2 regions of the Mesorhizobium sp. M0954 genome follow, and region 1 is predicted to be linked to the other one. Evidence: predicted binding sites of a transcription regulator. Region 1 holds the regulator's gene; the other holds the start of a gene.

Region 1 (6,011 bases):
GGTTTTCGAATTGCTGCGGAATGACAGCGTCGGGCAGCGTTGCCGCCAGCTCGTCCGCCTTGGCGATGGCGCCCTTCATGCCTTTCGGCCCTTCGGTCAGCACCAGTTCGGCACCGAGCAGAGCCAGCATCTTGCGGCGTTCGACGGACATGGTTTCCGGCATGGTCAGGATCAGCTTGTAGCCCTTGGCAGCGGCGGCAAAGGCGAGCGCGATGCCGGTATTGCCCGAGGTCGGCTCGATCAGGGTGGTCTTGCCGGGCGTAATCCTGCCGGAAGCCTCCAATGCCTCGATCATCGACACGCCGATGCGGTCCTTGACCGAGGCGATCGGGTTGAAGAATTCGAGCTTGGCCAGCAGATTGGCGACGACACCCTTCTCCCTGGCGAATTTATCAAGCCGCACCAGCGGCGTGTCACCGATCGTCTCGGTGATCGAATTGTAGATGCGGCCGCGGCCGGGCACGTGTGTGGGGGTGGCGGGCTTGTTCATTGATTTCCTCCCAGAGGTAAAGCGGCAAGACTCGCGCGGGCATAGGATAGAGCCATCCACCGCGCAAGATAGGCTGTCGATCGAAAAATATCCGAGTGAAGTTCGTGCTGAGTACCCCCGCCTTTGCAAGGCGTGGCAATCGTTGGGCGGATTGGCGAAAGAGATCTATTGGCGGGCGGCAATTGCCGCCGCCGCGCCGACCATAAAGCCGGCGGCGGTGCGGTTGAGTGCCCTCAGCGCCCGCGGCGACTTCAGGAACCAGCGCGCCTTGGCCGCCAGCGCCAGATAGGGCACCAGCACGACGAGCAGGACGACGATGGTGAGCGCGACGAGGATGCCGTAATCGGCCAGCGTGATCGTCTTCAGATCGACGATGGTCGGGGTGATGGCAAGATAGAAGATCATCGTCTTCGGATTGCCGAGCGTGACGGCAAGGCCGGCTACAAAGCTGGATGCCAAGCCGCCCTTGCCTTTCTTCGCCTCCACCGTTTCGGGCGTGATGCCGCTCGTCCAGAAACGCCAGCCAAGAAAGGCGAGGTAGGCGACGCCCAGCCATTTGATGGCCAGGAAGACCATGCCGAAAGTCTGTGCGACGAAAGCCAGGCCGAGCACCACGGCAGTGAGATAGGTCAGGTCGCCGAGCATCAGCCCGAACGACATGGCCAGCGACGAGTGGAAGCCGGAACCCAGAGCACGCGCAACAAGCGCGGTGACGCCTGGGCCGGGGATGGCCGCGGCGATGCCGAGGGCAGCACTATAGGCGAGGAACCCGGTGAGTGTCATGATTGGCGCTTGTCGCACAATGTTGAAGTTGGGTGAATTCCCTCGGGCCGGATTCGATTGCGCCAGCGCAGCAGGCGACACCGCCGTTCAGGAGCGGCCGTCTTCGTAGGTAACGCGCCAGATGGTGCCGTTACCGTCCTCTGTGACGATCAGGGAGCCGTCCTTGGCCATCGCGACACCGACCGGGCGGCCCCAGACGGCGTCGTTCGAGATGACGAAGCCGGTCATGAAGTCCTCATATTCGCCTGTCGGCTTGCCATCCCTGAATTTGAGCCTCACCACCTTGTAACCGGTCCTAGCGCCACGGTTCCACGAACCATGCATGGCGACGAAGGCGTCACCCTGATAATCCGCCGGGAAGTTCTTGCCGTCGTAGAAGGCTATATTCATCGGCGCCGAATGCGCCTGCATCAATACATCGGGGACAGTGGCCTTGCCGGCGAGGTCTGGCCGCTCGCCCTGATGGCGCGGATCCTCGTTATTGCCGATGTAGTACCAAGGCCAACCATAGAATCCGCCGTCCTTGACCGCCGTTGCAAATTCGAACGGCACATTGTCGCCGAGTTCGTCGCGCTCATTGACGACGCACCACACTGCGCCGGTGGCGGGCTGCACGGTCATGCCCGTACAGTTGCGCAGGCCGGTGGCGACAGTTCGCGGATTTTTCCCATCCGGGTCAAAGGCGAGCACATCGGCACGGCCGTCCTCGGAGCCCCAGGCCGCCCCGAGCGGCTTTGATTTGGCCCAGGCGTCGAGGCCGCTATCCGGCTCCTTGCCTATATCCTCGGCGACGTTCGAGGCGGAGCCAACCGACAAATAAAGCGTTTTGCCGTCCTGCGAGAAGGCGATGTCGCGGGTCGTGTGACCACCCGACGGGATTTGGGCGACAATGGTTTCTGGTTTGCCGGATGTCTTCAGGTCGCCATCGCGATAGGGGAAGCGGACGATGCTGTCGCTGTTCGCGACATAAACCCATTGCGGTTTGTCTCCTGGCGGATAGAAGGCGATGCCGTAGGGATAATTAAGCCCCTTGGCGAAGATCGCTTTCTCGATGGGCCTGGCGCTGCCCTCGGCGAGACGATAGACGCGTATTTGGTCGGCATGGCTGTTGGCAACAAACAGGTCGCCATTCGGAGCGACGCGCACGACACGTGGATTGACGATGCCGGATGCGATCATTTCAGCCGAAAAGCCGGACGGCAATTCTGGCTTGGCGCTTTCGGGCCGTTCCGCCACGCCGGCGCCGTTCGAAGCGGATTGGGCGGGGTCGGCTGCCGGCATGTCTCGCGGCCCAATCAGGCGTCGGACGCCAGGCCTGTCGGCGTGCCAATCGCCAAACGCGGCTTCGCCTTTGAGCACATTCTGGTCCGCCTGCTGGGCGGCTGCCGGTGTCGCAACAAGGAGGGCAGCGGCCAAGGCCGCAAAGCCGCCAGATCGGATCATCAACGTCCTCCGGGATTCGCCTCGAACAGGGGCAAACGGCATCAGGCATTGATCGTTCCAAGCGGCCGTCCAGCACACGAGGATTTGAAGCCGAACCCGTTCAGTTGCCAGAGGCGTAAAAGTCGTCGTCGAGGCGCTTTTCCAGCGCGACCAGATCGGCCGGCAGCGGTAAACCCATCGCCCGCATCTCTTGCAGCTTCTCGCGCAACTGCTCTTGTACCTCGTGCTGATCCTCTGGCTGGTTGATCATTTCTTCGAGCAGCAGACTGATCTGGGCCTTGAACGATTCCAGCGCCATTCTTTTCTCCTCCTTGCGGCAGGCCCGCGGCGGCTCCTAGCTCAGCATGCGCGAAATCAGCTGCGCCGTATAGTCGACCATCGGTACTATGCGCGCATAATTCAGCCGCGTCGGCCCGATGACGCCGAGCGCACCGACGACACGCGCGTCCTTGTCGCGATAGGGTGCCACCACCAGCGAGGAGCCAGACAGCGAAAACAGCTTGTTTTCCGAACCGATGAATATGCGCACGCCTGGGCCTGCCTCGGCGAGGTCGAGAAGCTGGATCAGCCCATCCTGCGTCTCCAGATCCTCAAACAGATGCCGCAGCAATTCTATGTCGGCCTGGGCAGTGACGTTTTCCAGGAGATTGGCGCGACCGCGCACGATAAGCCGCCCAGGCACGCCGCTTTCAGCGCCTGCCCAGACCGCCAGGCCCTTCTCGACCAGATCCTGCGACAGCGTGTCGAGGGCCGCCCTGGTCTCTTCCTTGATGCGGGCGATCTCGACCCGCGCCTCGGCCAGGGTGCGACCGCGGATATGGGCGTTGAGGAAGTTAGAGGCTTCGTGCAATTGCGAGATGGTGATGCCGGCGGGCAGATCGATGACGCGATTTTCGACGTCGCCGTTCTGCGAGACCAGCACGGCCAGCGCCTTGGTCGGCTCGAGCTGGATGAATTCGATGTGCTTAAGCGCCGCCTCATTCTTGGCGGCGAGCACGAGGCCGGCGCCGCGCGACATCCCGGACAGCATCTGGCTGGCCTCGGTCAGCATATGCTCCAGCGTCGCGCCCGAGCCGGAGGCGCGCACCTGGGCCTCGATGGTGCGGCGCTCCTCGTCGGAGAGGTCACCAAGTTCCATGAAAGCATCGACGAAGAAGCGCAGGCCTGCCTGGGTCGGCAGCCGGCCAGCCGAAATGTGCGGCGCATAGATCAGGCCGAGATGCTCAAGGTCGCTCATCACGTTGCGGATGGTGGCCGGCGACAGCGACGACGGCAGGATGCGCGACAAGCTGCGCGAACCGACCGGCTCGCCATCCCTCAAATAGGAATCGACAATACGCCGGAAGATGTCGCGCGAACGCATGTCGAGCGATTGAAGCGCGGGCGATTGCAGCGCGTGCGACGGGAGCACGTGCGACTGCAAACCGGGATCGACTGCCTTTGTCATTTCGAGCCAAAAACCTCCGCCCCGAAGATATAGACTTCCGCGGTGTCGGCGCAACCGGTCCATTTTCCTTTGCGCCTCACGCCCCGTGCGGCTACAAGCCGGCCAAGATTCCCCGGCCAAGATTCCGAAGAAAGAAAGAAGCCTGAATGCGCCCTTCCAAACGTCAATTCGACGAAATGCGCCCCATCTCCTTCGAGCGCGGCGTCTCCAAGCATGCGGAAGGCTCGTGCCTGGTGAAGTTCGGCGACACGCATGTGCTGTGTACGGCCAGCTTGGAGGAAAAGGTGCCGGGCTGGATGCGCAACTCCGGCAAGGGCTGGGTGACGGCGGAATACGGCATGCTGCCGCGTTCGACCGGCGAGCGCATGCGCCGCGAGGCTTCGTCCGGCAAACAAGGCGGCCGCACGCTGGAAATCCAGCGGCTGATCGGCCGCTCCCTGCGCGCCGTGGTCGATCTGCAGGCGCTCGGCGAGCAGCAGATCACCGTCGACTGCGACGTGATCCAGGCCGACGGCGGCACGCGCACCGCTTCGATCACCGGCGGCTGGGTGGCGCTCTACGACTGCCTGCGCTGGATGGAAGCCCGCCAGATGGCGAGCCTGAGCAAGGTGCTGAAGGATCACGTTGCGGCAATCTCCTGCGGAATCCATGATGGCCAGCCGGTCATCGACCTCGACTACATCGAGGATTCCTCGGCCGGCACCGACGCCAATTTCGTCATGACCGGCAAGGGCGGCATCGTCGAGATCCAAGGCACGGCCGAGGGCGAGCCGTTCTCGGAAGAGCAGTTCGCGGCGCTGATGGGGCTCGCCAAGAAAGGCATTCAGCGCCTGGTCAGCTTGCAGCAAATGGCGGTGGCTTAGCTGCGGTCAATATTGATGAGATTGGCGATCCTGTGACTCCTTCCGCAATCCTGGAATCAGCACTCTACGTGACCGACCTTGCTGCCGCGGAACGGTTCTATTCGGGCGTGCTCGGGCTCGATCTGCTCGGTAAGGTCGATGGCAGGCATCTCTTCTTCCGCTGCGGCGACGGCGTGCTGCTTATCTTCAATGCCGAGGCCACCAAAGTGCCGCCGCGGGCCGACGCCAAGCTGCCCGTGCCGCCGCATGGCGCGGTCGGCCAGGGCCATCTTTGCTTCGCCGCAAGCGCGGATGAAATCCCACGCTGGAAAGCGCATCTTGAGGCGAAGAAAATCGCCATCGAAAGCGAGTTCGAGTGGCCGCAAGGCGGCCGCTCGATCTATATTCGCGATCCCTCCGGCAATTCGATCGAATTCGCCGAGCCACGAATTTGGGGCATCTGATGCATTCGCCAACTATTCATTCGCTTGATGGGCATAAGATCATCGTCGCAAGCCACAACGCCGGCAAATTGCGAGAATTCGCCGATCTGATGGCGCCATTCGGCATTGAAGCGAAGTCCGCAAAGGAATACGGCCTGCCGGAACCGGACGAGACCGGCACCACTTTCGAGGAGAACGCCCTCATAAAAGCCTTGGCCGCCGCCAAGGCCACTGGATTGCCGGCGCTGTCGGACGATTCCGGCCTGTGTGTCGATGCGCTCGACGGCGCACCCGGCGTCTACACCGCCAACTGGGCTGAGACGCCGGACGGCTCCCGCGACTTCGGCATGGCCATGCAGCGCACGGAAGTGGCCTTGCAAGAAGTTGGCGCGATCACGCCTGCCCAGCGCAAGGGCCGCTTTGTCGCGGTCATCTGCCTGGCCTTCCCCGATGGCCAGGCGGAATATTTTCGCGGTGAGGTCGAGGGCACGCTGGTATGGCCGCCGCGCGGCGAGCTCGGCTTCGGCTACGATCCGGTGTTCTTGCCCGATGGGTTCGAGAAG
Region 2 (6,011 bases), on a different contig from region 1:
ATTCGGAAAGCCGGCTCACGGGGGAATACTTTTGCGCGAAACGGCCATTGCCAAATGGGTGCAGACATTTTGATCAGGCAGAGGAGGCGGACGGCACGCTGATCCGCTCGAGCGCAGCTAGAGGCCAAGGGCTGTCGTGCCGCGGGCAGCCGGAAATGGGGATGGTCGGAGGTCGAGCTGGGATGGACACTAAGGAATTCAGAGGCTTCGAAAAGCGTGCTGATAATGTCGGCATGGCAAGACAAATCAGGCCCTTGTCGCTCCACTTCCGAGGCGAACTCCAGCGGAGTACGGCTTTTACGCGGTGCTTGGTCTGCCTGTCCTTGCCACCATCGGATTCGTTGGCTGCTGAAACGTCCACCAGTAGCCGCTGAGAAGACGACTGCCGCCAGTGCCGTCGTGGAACCGCTATATGACGGCGGCGTGGTTACAGAGCCGGCTCGTGTCGATCGGGCGGGGGAGCCTGATGTGACGTACATGGTCCAGAAAGTGGCCAATGAAGGTGCTGGCATCGTCAACGTGATCAGGTCACGTAATAGCGGTAATACAACCGCGACCACGAGCCTCTCAGGCGTTCGATGAGGCGGTAAAATCCGATCACCAGACCAAGCGCGATTCCGCCACACTGCCACACACGAAACCGATCAGGTCACGCACCAGGCTCGCCAGCAGATTGGAGCCGAGGCCACCGCGGCTGGACTCTGCCATGCCGCGGGCCACCACCTCTCCAGCCGCGGTAGAAAACGTGGGTCAGCAGCGCCGGCATGGGCCGAGCAACTCCCAAAATCGCGAGCAGCGCCATCGGCTCCGCAAGCGGCCGCAGATGTCGGCCGATGAAGCGGAAGGGCGGCGGTGCGATGGAAGCGCCGTGCGACAGCCTATCCAGACCTGTAATCGTGATCAGGCTCATCTGGGTCTCCGGACGCCAGCGTTGCAGATGGTTTTAGGCAAGCGTGAGCAGGCCGTGGGTCCCAATCCGGTCAGGCCGACCACGATCATGGCCGAAAGAACGAGTTCCAATTGAAAGAGCTGACGACCATAGGCGATCAGGTATCGGAGCCTTTCGAACGATGCGATGAGTTCTACCGCAACCAGGGTCTGCCAGCCGTTGGCAAGGCCTTCAGCCCTGTAAAGATCGACGGCACGGCGGAAGGCAGCACGAGTTTCGACCAGCGGCTGAACGAAAGGACACGGCCAGACCCCGTCTCACGACGACGCCGTTGCGCTTCGCCGCCATCAGGCTGGGTAGAGGACTTGCACGTCTAAAGCTGTCGATCATGCTCGGCACACAAAAAAGGGCGGCATTGCTGCCGCCCTTTCCGCTGTAGGTTGATAGGGGGCTGGATTAGAAATCCATACCGCCCATGCCGCCCATGCCACCGCCGGGCATACCAGCCGGCATGCCGCCGCCAACCGACTCCTTCTTCGGAGCCTCCGCGATCATGGCTTCGGTGGTGACCAGCAGGCCGGCGACCGAGGCCGCGTCCTGCAGAGCCGTGCGCACAACCTTGACCGGATCGACGATACCCATGGCGATCATGTCGCCATATTCGCCGGTCTGGGCGTTGTAGCCGAAGGTTGCCCCCTTGTTCTCAAGGATCTTGCCGGCAACGATCGATGCTTCCGCACCGGCGTTGGCCGCGATCTGACGGGCCGGAGCCTGCAGCGCGCGACGCACGATGGCGATGCCGGCGGTCTGGTCGGAGTTGGCGCCAGTGACGGTGATGGCCAGCGAAGCGCGCAGCAGGGCGACGCCGCCGCCGGGAACGATGCCTTCTTCGACGGCCGCGCGGGTCGCGTTGAGGGCGTCATCGACGCGGTCCTTCTTTTCCTTGACTTCGATCTCGGTCGCACCGCCGACGCGGATGACGGCAACGCCGCCCGCCAGCTTGGCGAGACGTTCCTGCAGCTTCTCCTTGTCGTAGTCCGAGGTGGTCTCCTCGATCTGCTGCTTGATCTGGGCGACGCGGCCCTGGATTTCTTCCTTCTTGCCGGCGCCGTCGACGATGGTGGTGTTCTCCTTGGAGATCGACACCTTCTTGGCGCGGCCGAGCATGTTGAGGCCGACATTCTCGAGCTTGATGCCGAGGTCTTCGGAAATGACCTGGCCACCGGTGAGGATAGCGATGTCTTCCAGCATGGCCTTGCGGCGATCACCAAAGCCCGGCGCCTTGACGGCGGCGATTTTCAGGCCACCGCGCAGCTTGTTGACGACCAGCGTGGCCAGGGCCTCGCCTTCGACGTCTTCCGAAATGATGACCAGCGGCTTCGAGGTCTGCACGACAGCCTCGAGGATCGGCAGCATGGCCTGCAGGTTGGAGAGCTTCTTCTCGTGGAGCAGAATGTAGGCGTCTTCCAGATCCGCAACCATCTTCTCGGCGTTGGTGACGAAGTAGGGCGAGAGATAACCGCGGTCGAACTGCATGCCTTCGACGACTTCGAGCTCGGTCTCGGCGGTCTTGGCTTCCTCGACGGTGATGACGCCCTCATTGCCGACCTTCTGCATCGCTTCCGCGATCATCGAGCCGACCGAAACATCGCCATTGCCGGCGATGGTGCCGACCTGGGCAACCTCTTCCGAGGTCTTGATCTTCTTGGCGTTCTTGATCAGCGTCGCGACGACGTCGGCGACGGCGAGGTCGATGCCGCGCTTGAGGTCCATCGGGTTCATGCCGGCGGCAACCGACTTGTGGCCTTCCTGGACGATCGACTGTGCCAGAACGGTCGCGGTGGTGGTGCCGTCGCCGGCGATGTCGTTGGTCTTCGAAGCAACTTCGCGGACCATCTGCGCGCCCATGTTTTCGAACTTGTCCTCAAGCTCGATTTCCTTGGCGACGGTGACGCCGTCCTTGGTGATGCGCGGTGCGCCGAACGACTTGTCGATGACGACGTTGCGACCCTTGGGGCCGAGCGTGACCTTCACCGCGTCGGCGAGGATGTTGACGCCGCGCAGCATGCGCTCACGAGCGTCGCGGGAGAATTTTACGTCTTTGGCAGCCATTTTTTACTCCTGGGCATTTCGCCCGAAATTCAGATTGGATGGTGCGGATGAAAGGCGGCGGCGTGTCAGCCGATGACGCCCATGATGTCCGCTTCCTTCATGATCAGAAGGTCTTCGCCGTTGAGCTTGACTTCGGTGCCCGACCACTTGCCGAACAGGATGCGGTCGCCGGCCTTGACGTCCAGCGGGACGAGCTTGCCGACCTCGTCACGGGCGCCGGAACCGACGGCGATGATCTCGCCTTCCTGCGGCTTTTCCTTCGCCGTATCGGGGATGATGATCCCGCCGGCGGTCTTCGCTTCGGACTCGACGCGGCGAACGACCACGCGGTCATGCAGCGGCCGGAAATTCGACTTTGCCATTTTTGGATTTCCCTGGTGCGGATGTTGAACGGTTCTCCGTTGCCGGAGCGTGGTTAGCACTCACCAGAAGCGAGTGCTAACGCGGCAGTGAGATAGGCCGTAGGCTCCTGCTAGTCAAGACGGAAGAGGGACGGGCGAAGAGCAAACGAGCGTGGAAGCACCGAGCCTTTTACGTGAAAGACGTCGGAGATAGGACATGGATGGGGAGGCTCACCATCTGTATTTGAAGGCTTATTCATTTGGCACGATCGGTGCAGCGGATGATCCGCAAACGTTGCGCGCGACCGATATAATGAGAGGTGAGCGCCATCAGGATTCCTGCGTTAACGGTCCACTCGGTATTTGCGGTGTGGCCGCCGCGCGGGCGCCAGGACTCCGGCCACCCGATGGTCACCAATCCAATCTGCGGAGAACAGGAGGCAAGATGAGAGGGACAGTCAGCATGAACTCGAATTTGAAATGTTTGGCCAAAGCAACTGCCATCGCCTTGCTCTGGACGGTCAAGGCTACGTCGGCGGACGAAGGTATGTGGATGCCGGGCCAGACTGCGGAAGTGGGCGCGGCCATGCGCGCGGATGGGCTCCAGATCGATCCCGCCCAGCTGGGCCGTCTGGACGCTGACCCGCTCAACGCGATCGTATCACGGGGCGGATGCTCCGCCTCGTTCGTCAGTCCACAAGGGCTGGTCGCAACCAATCATCACTGCGTGTTCGAATCCATCCAATCCACAGCAAGGAGGGCCAGGGCTATCTCACAGACGGCTTTCTGGCGAAGAGCCCTGGGTGAAGAATTGCCCGCGGCGCCAGGCAGCCGATCTATGTGATCGAGGACGTGCGGGATGTGACCGCCGAAATGCTCAAGGGCGTCTCGGACAAGCTGAATGAGTTTGCCCGCTATGAGCGGCTCGCCACGAACCGCAAGGCCCTGATCGCCGCATGTGAAGGACAGCCCAATCGCCGCTGCGACGTAGGGGCCTATTATGGCGGCGCCTCCTACTATCTCCAGCAGAAGCTCGAAATCGAGGACGTGCGCCTTGTCTATGCGCCCGCGCTCGGCATCGGTAACCTTCGGCGGCGAAACGGACAACTGGATGTGGCCGCGCCACACAGGCGACTTCGGCTTTTATCGCGCCTATGTCGCTCCTGATGGTTCCTCCCGGCCATATGCGCGCGACAATGTGCCTTACCGGCCGAAGAGTTGGCTACCCATAGCCTGTGAAGGCATCAAGGAAGGCGACCTTGTGATGGTCGCCGGCTTTCCCGGCGCAACCCACCAGTTTCTGACGGCGGATGAAGTCCGGTTCAACTTCGCGCAATTCGAACCGCGGTTGCAGCGTTCGCTCTCGGATTATGCCGCCCAGATCAACCAGGCAACGGCAGGCAATCGCGAGGCGCAGATCCATTGACTGCCCGCTTCACAAATGGCTCGGCCTAAAACGCATGGGAAAAGCAGAAAAGGCAACAGATCGGCACCAGAATGAATATGGCCGCGCGAACTGACAGACGCGCCAACGATCGGCATCTCGCATGGTCGGTGGCACTGGACGTGGCGCCCACCCTGCTGGCGTGACTCCCCATCAGGTCGTCGGGGTTTCGCTGGCGAAAAAAACTTCCGCGTGTCTCTGCGCGATTCATCCCGCTTGCGCGTGCCTAGTCAACCAAAAAACTGACCATCTGCAGGATCAGGATCAGCAAAAAAAAGCCAAAGGCAGACGCCAAAACAGCTGCCTGCAGGACGATGCGTTGTTTCTTACCCACAGTTCCCCCGGGAGAGAGTCTGATGATAACCCTTAAAAAAGGGCGCCCGGGAACAGGGCGCCCTTCTCATCGACGAAATGCTCGGATTGGAGGTCCGTGATCAAGCAATTCGCCGAAACCTCTACAAGCCTCACCACAATGGTTCGGCCGCAAATTAGGCTCGCAGTTACCGCTCCGAACGCGGCAACGGGCTCTTCAATCCTCAGAACGAGCGCTGGAAGCGGAGCAGACCGCCGACGCTGTTCTTCTTGTCGGCATTGGTCCAGTTAGAGAAGTCCACATCCCCGAACTTGCCAGCGCGGAGATAGTCGACTTCGGCCGTGATCGTCAGACCAGGAACGATATCGTAGGCGACATTGGCAGCAATGCCGAGGTTCTTCCACTCGTCATACGCCGCCTGAAGGTTGAAAGAGGTCTTCTCGTTGAACTTGTAGGTGCCGCCGCCCCAGACGGCCCAGTTGCCACCCCACTGCTTGTAGAAGCCGCGACCGCCGGCAGGAATAGCGTAGGTCCCATCGGTTAGGTTGTCGTCGGTCCCATAGCCAGCCATAATGAACAGCGACAGTTCGTTGGTGGCGTTCACATCCAAGCGGACCTTGCCGGCTACCTCTTCGTAGTTGCTGTCGTAAGCCACGACGCCGGTGATGGCGCCCCAGCCCTGCGTGTACTTCACGCCGCCGACAAGATGCGGAACGTAGCTGTCGATCGTGCCGACGACGCCAGAACCCTCTTCGAGCGATACCACGGCGGAGAAGCCATTGCCTGCGTCGAAGTAGTACTGCACGACGTTGGTGTCAAAATCGCCGTAGGGAACGAGCGTATCGTTGATGACGTTGCCGGCATAGCCGATAAACGTATCGAAGGCCGATTCGTCCTTACCGACGCGCAGGC

The links. The regulator HrcA, encoded in region 1, represses chaperone genes, less so after heat shock. The targets are predictions, from matches to a motif close to GTTAGCACTCNCNNNNNGNGAGTGCTAAC.
Positions count from the first base shown of each region.
Region 2: a site for HrcA is predicted at 3,416-3,444, ahead of groES (co-chaperone GroES). Genes of this name have one in related genera too.

Region 1 covers NZ_JAMYNR010000014.1:143,532-149,542, forward strand. The annotation lists gene cysK (cysteine synthase A) at 1-490, opposite strand, end outside; gene NKH93_RS20485 (LysE family translocator) at 656-1,273, opposite strand; gene NKH93_RS20490 (PQQ-dependent sugar dehydrogenase) at 1,361-2,716, opposite strand; gene NKH93_RS20495 (hypothetical protein) at 2,817-3,014, opposite strand; gene hrcA (heat-inducible transcriptional repressor HrcA) at 3,051-4,163, opposite strand; gene rph (ribonuclease PH) at 4,310-5,026, shown strand; gene NKH93_RS20510 (VOC family protein) at 5,059-5,469, shown strand; gene rdgB (RdgB/HAM1 family non-canonical purine NTP pyrophosphatase) at 5,484-6,011, shown strand, end outside.
Region 2 covers NZ_JAMYNR010000024.1:63,670-69,680, forward strand. The annotation lists gene groL (chaperonin GroEL) at 1,346-3,001, opposite strand; gene groES (co-chaperone GroES) at 3,067-3,363, opposite strand; partial or broken gene NKH93_RS26005 (S46 family peptidase) at 3,929-4,509, shown strand; gene NKH93_RS26010 (S46 family peptidase) at 4,454-4,768, shown strand; gene NKH93_RS26015 (porin) at 5,323-6,011, opposite strand, start outside.